3 regions of the Sporosarcina sp. YIM B06819 genome follow, and region 1 is predicted to be linked to each of the others. Evidence: riboswitches for the same ligand, from Rfam matches in the RefSeq annotation. Region 1 holds a riboswitch; each other region holds the start of a gene.
What was found. Region 1 has a riboswitch for S-adenosylmethionine ahead of R2B72_RS12150 (methionine ABC transporter ATP-binding protein). Riboswitches for the same ligand answer to the same signal wherever they lie in the genome.
Positions count from the first base shown of each region.

Region 2: linked by a shared signal. The riboswitch ahead of R2B72_RS17495 (methionine biosynthesis PLP-dependent protein) and the one ahead of R2B72_RS12150 (methionine ABC transporter ATP-binding protein) in region 1 are both predicted to bind S-adenosylmethionine.
Region 3: linked by a shared signal. The riboswitch ahead of R2B72_RS17485 (bifunctional homocysteine S-methyltransferase/methylenetetrahydrofolate reductase) and the one ahead of R2B72_RS12150 (methionine ABC transporter ATP-binding protein) in region 1 are both predicted to bind S-adenosylmethionine.

Region 1 is NZ_JAWLIQ010000016.1:41,564-44,845, forward strand. It holds gene gcvH (glycine cleavage system protein GcvH) at 1-7, shown strand, start outside; gene R2B72_RS12130 (nucleotidyltransferase domain-containing protein) at 151-489, shown strand; gene R2B72_RS12135 (nucleotidyltransferase substrate binding protein) at 458-865, shown strand; gene R2B72_RS12140 (toprim domain-containing protein) at 908-1,249, shown strand; gene R2B72_RS12145 (thioredoxin family protein) at 1,321-1,620, shown strand; SAM riboswitch class I at 1,676-1,781, shown strand; gene R2B72_RS12150 (methionine ABC transporter ATP-binding protein) at 1,894-2,919, shown strand; gene R2B72_RS12155 (methionine ABC transporter permease) at 2,912-3,282, shown strand, end outside.
Region 2 is NZ_JAWLIQ010000036.1:7,520-10,801, reverse strand. It holds gene R2B72_RS17500 (AI-2E family transporter) at 1-809, shown strand, start outside; SAM riboswitch class I at 884-992, shown strand; gene R2B72_RS17495 (methionine biosynthesis PLP-dependent protein) at 1,294-2,415, shown strand; gene metC (cystathionine beta-lyase) at 2,412-3,282, shown strand, end outside.
Region 3 is NZ_JAWLIQ010000036.1:3,677-6,958, reverse strand. It holds gene R2B72_RS17485 (bifunctional homocysteine S-methyltransferase/methylenetetrahydrofolate reductase) at 1-1,692, opposite strand, end outside; SAM riboswitch class I at 1,798-1,905, opposite strand; gene R2B72_RS17480 (arsenic transporter) at 2,141-3,282, opposite strand, start outside.

The DNA of each region.
Region 1 (3,282 bases):
AGAATAAGTTGTCCAATGAAACGTCGGGTTTATTCCGACGTTTTTTTGATATAGAAGAGCGAGTAAAGATATAAATAGCCATGTCTATCCCTATATGCAATTACTGGAAAGTAGTTAGTGACTTGAGAATTACGTTAGGAGAGGACAAATATGGTTTTCCATTATGATGAAGCAGGTATCACGCAAAGATTTATGACTGAATTACTAATGTTGTGCAAGAAAAACGAATCAATTGAAAGTATAATGCTTTTTGGATCTCGGGCAAGAGGAGACTATCGCAACACATCAGATATTGACCTCGCATTATTTACAAACCACCTTTCTCATAGCGAACAAAACTTAATCGAAGCAGATTTGCAAAACTTACCCACACCGCTAAAAATAGATGTTTTGTTTATGAATCGTTTAGCTAAAGAAAAATTGCTTGTCAATATTAGAAATGAAGGAGTTGTTTTATATGAAAAAGGAAAGACTCCACGAGAAGCTTGAAGATTATAAACGGGCGAGTAAACGTTTAGCTGAAGCAACGGAATTAGAAATCATGAATGATATTGTATACGATGGGGTTATTCAACGTTTTGAATTTACATTTGAACTCAGTTGGAAGCTTATGAAAATATTTTTGGAATATACGGGAATCGAGGAAATGAGAAGTCCGCGGGCTACGATTCGGGAAGCCTATACTTATGGGTTAATTCGAGATGGGGATGAGTGGATCGATATGATGGTAGATCGAAATAAAACATTCCATATTTATGACGAAGAGGAAGCTAAACTCATTTATGTTAAGATTAAAAGGGATTATGTGGGACTTCTGCAAAAGTTGATTGTAAATATAGAAAAAGAGCTAGAAAAACTACAGTAAGCAAATGCTTGTGCCGATAATGACGAAGTGGAGTGGACACTTGTGAATGATGACAAAGTAATCATTGTTGAAGGAGGGCAGGATCGAAAACGGCTTGCACGAATCCTTGCCGAGCCCGTGGATATCATTTGTACGAATGGAACGGTCAGCGCTTATCGACTGGAAGAATTGCTGGCCCCTTATGAACAACATGAGCTGTTTGTCCTTGTCGATGCAGATGAATCAGGCGATAAGATCCGAACGTTATTCAAGCAGGAGTTTCCTGACGCCATTCATTTATATACAGAAAAGGTGTATAGAGAAGTGGAAACAACGCCATACAAAGTACTCGCAACAATCTTGCAAGATGCACATTTCAATATACTGCCCGAATTTTTAACTTGATTCAGCAGATTTAAAACCCTCTACTGAATCAAGTTAGCCTCCGGCGGATTGTAAAGGATGGTTTATAAGCAATGGAAACATGGACACGTGAACAATGGGAAGTAGCCTTGAAAGAGTCGACCGCTGCCTTGTATTATTTATATACACCAATGTGTGGGACATGTGCTGTCGCTTCTAAAATGATGGAAGTTGTGTCAGTAATGAAGCCAGACATGCCGATAGGGAAGGCAGATTTGAATTACGTACAAGACTTGGCAATGGATTATGAAATCGAAAGTGTGCCTTGTTTGCTAATCCAAAAAGATGGCATTGTGCAACATAAGATTTATGCATTTCAGTCTGTTCCCTATCTTCTCGAAAAGATTGGTTGACAGTCCAAATCAACATGTGATAGTATATGTCTTAACATTCTAATTGAATAGAACACTCTTATTAAGAGAGGTGGAGGGATAGTGCCCTATGAAGCCCGGCAACCGTCACGCAAGTGAAATGGTGCCAAATCACACAAAGTATTTACTTTGGAAGATGAGAGATTGGACGAACGTTTATTTATTGATAACGTCAAGCCTTTCTGCCCGTCTGCAGGAAGGCTTTTTTATATTATCAACACGTAGTGTGGAAAAAAATATTCAGAGGTGAGAGAAATGATTCATTTATCAAATATAAATAAACAATACGGTGATGGGTCAGACAGGATTACAGCTGTCAAAGATGTATCGCTTGAAATTGCTGATGGCGAAATTTTCGGAGTCATTGGTTATAGTGGGGCAGGAAAAAGTACGTTAATCCGCTTGTTGAATGGTCTTGAAATGCCTACATCTGGCAGTGTGCAGATTGGGAAGTTAGAAATTTCTGCTATTAAGGGGAAACAACTTAGGGAAGCGCGGCAAAAAGTGAGTATGATTTTCCAACACTTCAACTTATTATGGTCTAGAACTGTTAAGGAAAATATCGCTTTTCCACTGGAAATCGCAGGAGTACAAAAAGCAGACCGTGAAAAGAAAGTGGCAGAGCTGATTGAACTTGTAGGGTTGGCTGGTCGTGAAAATGCCTATCCATCCGAATTATCAGGCGGTCAAAAGCAACGTGTGGGAATCGCCCGCGCGTTGGCAAATGACCCAGAAGTTCTGTTATGTGATGAAGCAACTTCAGCCCTTGATCCAGAAACCACAGATTCAATTCTCGATCTTTTAACTGGTATTAACGAGCGTCTAGGCTTGACGATTGTGTTGATCACACATGAGATGCACGTCATTCGTAAAATTTGCCATCGAGTTGCGGTCATGGAAGCTGGCGAGGTTGTCGAGTTGGGAGATGTCCTAGAAGTATTCCAATCACCGCAAGCGCCGATCACGAAACGATTTGTTACTCAAATAACGGAACCGGTGGAAGTGAAGCAGGCGTTGGCACATATTAAAGAAGAATTGCCTACTGGGACGCTTATCAAGCTTGTTTTTGTAGGGGAACAGACAGAACAGCCCGTTTTAGCAGGCTTGATTCGTAAATTTGATGTAGATGTGAATATCGTTCAGGGGAATATTTCACATACGCATAGCGGGGCATACGGTTCATTAATCCTTCAACTTGTGGGGGACGAGGCTACCATTGAAGAAGCGATTCGTTATCTTCATGAAAAAGATGTGCAGACAGAGGTGATTAGTAATGATTGAAACCCTATTTCCGAATGTTGACTGGCCGAAAATGTGGGAAGCGACAGTTGAAACGATTTATATGACAGCATTATCTACATTTTTTACGTTAGTAATTGGATTGGTGCTAGGTGTCCTTCTATTCCTTTCAAGTCCAGGACAGCTGTGGGCTAATAAATTCGCCAATGTTGTTACAGGGGCATTCGTCAATATTTTTAGATCGATTCCCTTTATTATATTAATCATTTTGTTGATTCCATTTACGAAGTTCCTACTTGGGACGATACGCGGACCTGATGCAGCGATGCCTGCACTTATTATTGGAGCAGCTCCTTTCTATGGAAGAATGGTATTAATTGCATTACAGGAAATTGACAAAGGTGT
Region 2 (3,282 bases), on a different contig from region 1:
GTCTACTAACCGCAGGGCTTGTTAAATATTTACCAATTATCTCACTCGAAATCAGCCAGTTAATCAAACAAATTACGAACTTTTCTACACAATCACACGACAATCCCTTAATTCACTTTATTGAATCCTTTATTTCTAGCGAGAAAATTACCGCTTATATAGAAAACGGATTTACATTCCTATTAGTATCTTTCACAGATATTAGTAAAACAAGTGTTCAAGTATTGATTGCCTTACTATTAAGCTTATTTTTCCTATTGGAAAAACCACGTTTAATTGAATTCACTGATAAGTTCAAACAAAGTAAAGTAGCTCCATTTTATTATGAAATTGAGTTCTTCGGCAAAAAGTTTTCACGTACATTTGGCAAAGTGATTGAAGCACAGTTCATCATTGCAATTGTGAATACATTTTTGTCAGTGATTGTCTTGATGGTACTCGGGTTCCCGCAAATCATCGGATTAGCCATCATGGTATTCTTCTTAGGGCTCATCCCAGTTGCCGGCGTCATTATTTCAATGGTGCCACTCACACTTATTGCTTTTACCATTGGTGGTGTACTCAAAGTCGTCTACTTAATTGTAGCGGTCATGATTATTCATGCTATTGAAGCTTATATTTTAAATCCGAAACTCATGTCCTCCAAAACGGATTTGCCTGTTTTTTACACGTTCATCGTGCTTATTTTTTCACAACAATTCTTCGGCGTCTGGGGATTGATCATCGGGATTCCTGTGTTTGTTTTCCTGTTGGACGTTCTAGATGTCACGAATAAAGACCCCATCATCAAAAAAGACAAGGCGGATTGATAATCCCTTGTCTTTTTTTTCATAACATGATAGAGTTGGATAAATTAATGTTTTCTAACAATTTAATAATTGTATTCTTATCAAGAGAGACGGAGGGAGTGGCCCGACGATGTCTCAGCAACCAGCCTATTTCAGGATATGGTGCTAATTCCTACTAGACGGTAAACGTCTTGCAGATGAGAAGATTGACTTCATATTTTTGAGGGCCCTCTTCTACTAGAGGGTCCTTTTTTTAATTTGAATCGGCAAAAGCCCACTGCCGATTCAAATTAAGCCTCCGGCGGATGTAACAAATTTTGAAGGGAGTTACGAAGGCAGTCTAAGTTCGCGACGACTGCATGACCTACAAGGAAGGATGCAGTTCAATCCTTCCACCCGAGGAGGAATGAACTGCAATTCCTCCCTGTATGCCTCAAGCACAATTCAAAATTCGGACGAAATTACGCCAAGACGTAATTGATTAAATTAAAAAGGATGATAAAAAATGACAAATAAAAGTTTTGATACACGACTTGTACAACTAGGAAATAATAGTGATCTAAAAACGGGTGCTGTGAACCCGCCTATTTATTTATCGACAGCTTACAAGCATGATGGTCTTGGTCAATCGACTGGCTATGATTACTCTCGGACGAAAAATCCAACGCGTTCCATTTTAGAAGAAGGCATTGCTAATTTAGAAGGCGGAGATCAGGGCTATGCTTGTAGTTCAGGCATGGCTGCGATTCAATTAGTACTCTCTCTATTCCGTTCAGGCGATGCATTGATTGGGCCGGAAGATATTTATGGTGGAACGTACCGCCTACTCGACTATTATGCAGATGTCTATGGTATTACGACGTCGTACTCCGATTTTACGGATGTTCACGAAACGGAGAAATTGATTACAGCTAAGACAAAAGCTCTCTTCATTGAAACACCTACGAATCCTTTAATGCAGGAAACGGATATCGCTCAGTATGCAGAACTTGCTAAAAAATATGACTTACTACTGATTGTTGACAATACATTTTACACACCGTATTTCCAAAGACCAATTGAACTTGGTGCTGATATCGTCCTACATAGCGCAACGAAATATATTGGGGGACATAATGATGTGCTTGCAGGGTTGGTCGTGGCACAAGGTGAGGAGCTTTGTGCAAAACTTGGTTCGAACCATAACGCAATCGGTGCTGTGCTATCGCCTTTCGATTCATGGTTAATCGTCCGTGGATTAAAAACACTTCACTTGCGCATGAAGCAGCATGATGCGAATGCGAAAATCATTGTGGATTTCTTGGAAAATGAACCACTTGTCAAAGACGTGCTGTATCCAGGAAAAGGTGGCATGCTATCATTCCGTCTGCAAGAAAGCGAGTGGGTTGGACAATTTCTTGAAAACCTGCAACTCATTACATTCGCTGAAAGTCTTGGCGGCGTGGAAAGCTTTATTACTTATCCAGCAACACAAACACATGCCGACATTCCATTGGAAGAACGCCTACGTCGCGGTGTTTGTAACAGCCTGTTACGCTTTTCAGTTGGGGTAGAGGATACGGATGATTTGATTGCCGATTTGAAACAAGTATTTGCTTCATTAAAAAGTGAGGTGCCACAGCTATGAGTTCACGTGAAGAACGCTTAGAAACAACGATTATCCACGCATCGACACGTGGAGATTTCGAGCAAAAAACAGGTGCTGTAAATGTTCCGATTTACTTGTCTTCTACATTCCATCAAAGTAGCTTTGATACATTTGGTCCTTATGATTATAGCCGTTCAGGCAATCCAACAAGAGAAGCTTTGGAAAAAACGATTGCAGCTTTAGAAGGTGGCGCAAGAGGGCTAGCATTTGCTTCTGGCATTGCCGCAATTTCTTCCGCATTCATGCTATTGTCTGCCGACGATCATATTGTCATAACAGAAGATGTCTACGGCGGAACATTTCGCTTTGTTACCGAGGTATTAACAAAGTTTCGTATCGACCATACTTTTGTTGACTTAGGTGATTTGGAAGCTGTCAAACAAGCTATCCAACCGAATACGAAATTGATTTATATCGAAACACCGTCCAATCCACGTCTTGGCATTACGGATATTGAAGCTGTGGTCAACATAGCCAAAGCGCATAATTGCTTAACATTCCTTGATAATACATTCATGTCACCTCTTTATCAGCGTCCACTCGATCTTGGTGTCGATATCGTTCTGCATAGTGCAACGAAGTTTTTGTCGGGGCATAGTGATATTATTGCAGGTCTAGCTGTCACAAAGGATGAGGCGCTTGGCAATCGTTTGGCTTTCATTCAAAATTCTTTCGGTGCTATTTTAGGTGCGCAAGATTCCTATGCACTCATTCAAGGCATCAAAACATTGGGTGCTCGCTTCACGCAGTCAACTGCCTCTGCTGCTAAAATCGCAACCTATTTGGATAAACATGCATTAGTAGAGGAAGTGTTTTACCCTGGTTTAGCCAGTCATCCAGGTCACG
Region 3 (3,282 bases), on a different contig from region 1:
TTCTCGCGTCGATTGCTCTCGGTCTCCTGCAAATAGCCCCATCCTTGCGCGAACTTCATCTGTCAGCTTGATGCCCGGCACTTCATTGTGAAGAAACTCTGCATTTTGCGACGATGTCAACGGCATAATACCGATATAAATCGGTGCTTGAATATGCTTTGTTGCCTCGTATAATTCAATAATCTTCTCTGGGCTATAAATCGGCTGTGTGATGAAATAATCCGCACCCGCTTCGATTTTTTTCTCCATTCTTTGTACAGCACGGTCGATATGACGCACGTTCGGGTTAAACGCCGCCGCCACTGTAAAGGATGTTTTCTGCTGCAACGACTTACCAGACCAAGAAATTCCTTCATTGAACTGTTTTATCATTGTTATTAGTTCAAAAGAAGTCATATCGAAAACGGACGTTGCGCCAGGGAAATCACCAATTTTCGTTGGGTCTCCTGTAATCGCCAGTAATTCTGTAATGCCCATTGTGTGCAAGCCCATAAGATGCGACTGCAAGCCAATGAGGTTTCGATCGCGGCATGTGATATGGACAAGCGGTGTTGCACCAATTCTTTGTTTAACCAATGACCCCATTGATGCATTACAAATTCTCGGTGATGCCAGGGAATTATCGGCCAATGTAATAGCGTCCACACCTGCGTCATGTAAGGCCTGGGCTCCTTCAAAAAACGTAGCCGTGTTTAAATGCTTAGGCGCATCTAGTTCAACAATAATCGAATGTCTCTTTTTCACCGTTTCAAGCAAGGTCGGTTTATCAAGATTCTTCGACTCGGTAACATTCACTTTCGCCGCGTGCGCTTTCACTTGCTTGTCTTGTACATGCACCCGATTCGTTAGCCCCTCAACCAATGCACGGATATGCGCCGGCGTCGTACCACAGCATCCCCCTAGCAAGCCGACACCCTCCTTACGGAAATTAAGCGCCAGTTTACCAAAATAATCGGGTTCATTTTCATACGTCAATTTGCCATCTGTATAGCTCGGGAAGCTAGCATTTGGGTAGACAGCAAGTAAGGCTTTCTTCGTCAAAGGAACTTCCTCTAAAGCTTTTAACATATGGTAAGGCCCTAATCCACAGTTGACTCCAACCACATCAGCACCTAAAGCTTCCAGCTGCTGCAGAGCATCCGCAAGTGCTAAACCATTTTGTAATACCCCTGCTTCATGCATAGACACATTAGTAATAATTGGTATATCCGTCGCTTGACGTGCAATGTTGAGTACAGTCGTTAATTCATCAAAATCGTAATAGGTTTCTAACAAAATACCGTCTACACCTTCAATAAGTAGACATTGAAGTTGCTGCTTAAAGCTCTGTTCTATTTCTTCCTTCGTGCCAATCGATGCTTTGGAACCATGAATGCCACCAATCGTTCCGAGAATAAACGTATGTTTACCAGCAGCTTTTTTGGCAATATCAACGGCTGCCTTATTGATCTTTTCCACACTATCCTCTAGTCCATAACGTGCTAATTTGATATAGTTGGCCCCATATGTATTGGTTTGAATCACATCGGCCCCCGCCTCAATATAGGCTTGGTGAATATGAAGCACTTGTTCAGGATGCGTCAAATTTAGCTCCTCAAAACAACGGTCTACTCCATTCGTATAAAGCAATGTCCCCATCGCCCCATCGCCAATTAAAATACGTTCCTTCATCGTCTCTAGTAAATTTGCCAATTGTCTATCCCCTCTCTATGTCCACTGATTCATAAAATTGAAACAAAAAAGAGCCTCTCCTTTGTGTTGATAAAGGAAATAGACTCCGCATTTGACTAAGTCTCTTCCTCATCTATCAAGCCGATTTCTCGACCTGCTGGAATTAGCACCGTACCAATTATGGCGGTTGCTGAGGTGTCAACGGGCCAGTCCCTATACCTCTCTAGATAAGAAAAACTATTCAATTGTGTCTGGGTTTTGAATTGATTTAAATTTCTATCATTTATAACCTTACGCTATTCTCCGAAAATTAGCAATACCTTTTTGGGAAGAGGTGAATAATCAGCATTACCCACCAATGTGTTAAGACTGGCAATCGATTTATAATCAAAAGGTGGATGCACGATAGACAATGCAATAACATATACATACAAGGAACGACTAAAGATGAGCAGGAATAGCTTAGATTTCAATTGGCAAAGACCAATTGTACCCAAAAGTATAGCAATGTTAACGTTACGATTGTTGTTATCGGTATGACGATTAACGATACGCTCATATAATCTTTCCAAGAAACTTTTATCTTATTTCGTCTCAGGATACTCATCCAAATTAGTGAAGCAAGGGTACCAATCGGTAACAATAATGATCCCATGTCACTGCCTATAATATTCGCAAGATAGATAGTCTTTAATGTGATTGGATCTAGCCCCATTTCAGTTAAAGTAATCGTCCCAATCATTAAAGCCGGGTGATTATTAAAGATGTTCGCCAGTATTGAAACTAACCCGCCCATGATAAAACTTGCTTGAAAAAGTCCCTGCGTTACAATTGGTTCGCACCATCGCACGAGCAATGCTGTTAGTCCTACATTGTGCAAGCCGTAAATGATTACATACATAGAGAAGGCAAAAATAAGAATGTGCCAAGGCGTCTTCTTCAAAAGATCCACCGGGTTCGTGCGCAAATGATACCATCTCCAACATAACAGAACAACTGAGCCAAGTACTGCTACAAGTTCAATGGGAACATTGATAAAAGAGGCAACGAAAAGGAGACAACGCATGACAAAGACAAACAGTAAAATCTTCATCATAAATCTTGTGCGTTTTTGTTTTGTTTCAACAGAAATCTTTGTTTTTAATGGGTGGAAATTTTTATTGAAAAAGATTTCTTCGATATCATTTGCGGAACTAGGTAATGTTTTGGGTAGCTTATTTTTTACTACCACATACATCAAGCCTGACATAAACAACAAGCCTATCGTTGCCGGAACAAACATCATAGCTGTATGCATCCAAAGAGACATATGCACGATTTCCAGGGCAATTAAGTTCACGATATTACTTACACCAATCGGTGCGCTTGAAGCTGTGGCAATGAGAGCGCCACTTAACAGATAAGGTATTTGTTGGTGTGGTTTTAGTCGGAGGTTTTTAAGTAGTAAAATTAAAATTGGTGTCGTTATTAAAATACTCCCATCGTTATTAAATAAAAGTGTCATCAAAAAGCACAGCAACTGGATATTCCAATAGAGACGGTGACCTGAACCCTTCGAGAAATGGGCTAGCTTTGCAGCTGCCCAATGGAAAAAACCGAAACTTTCCAATA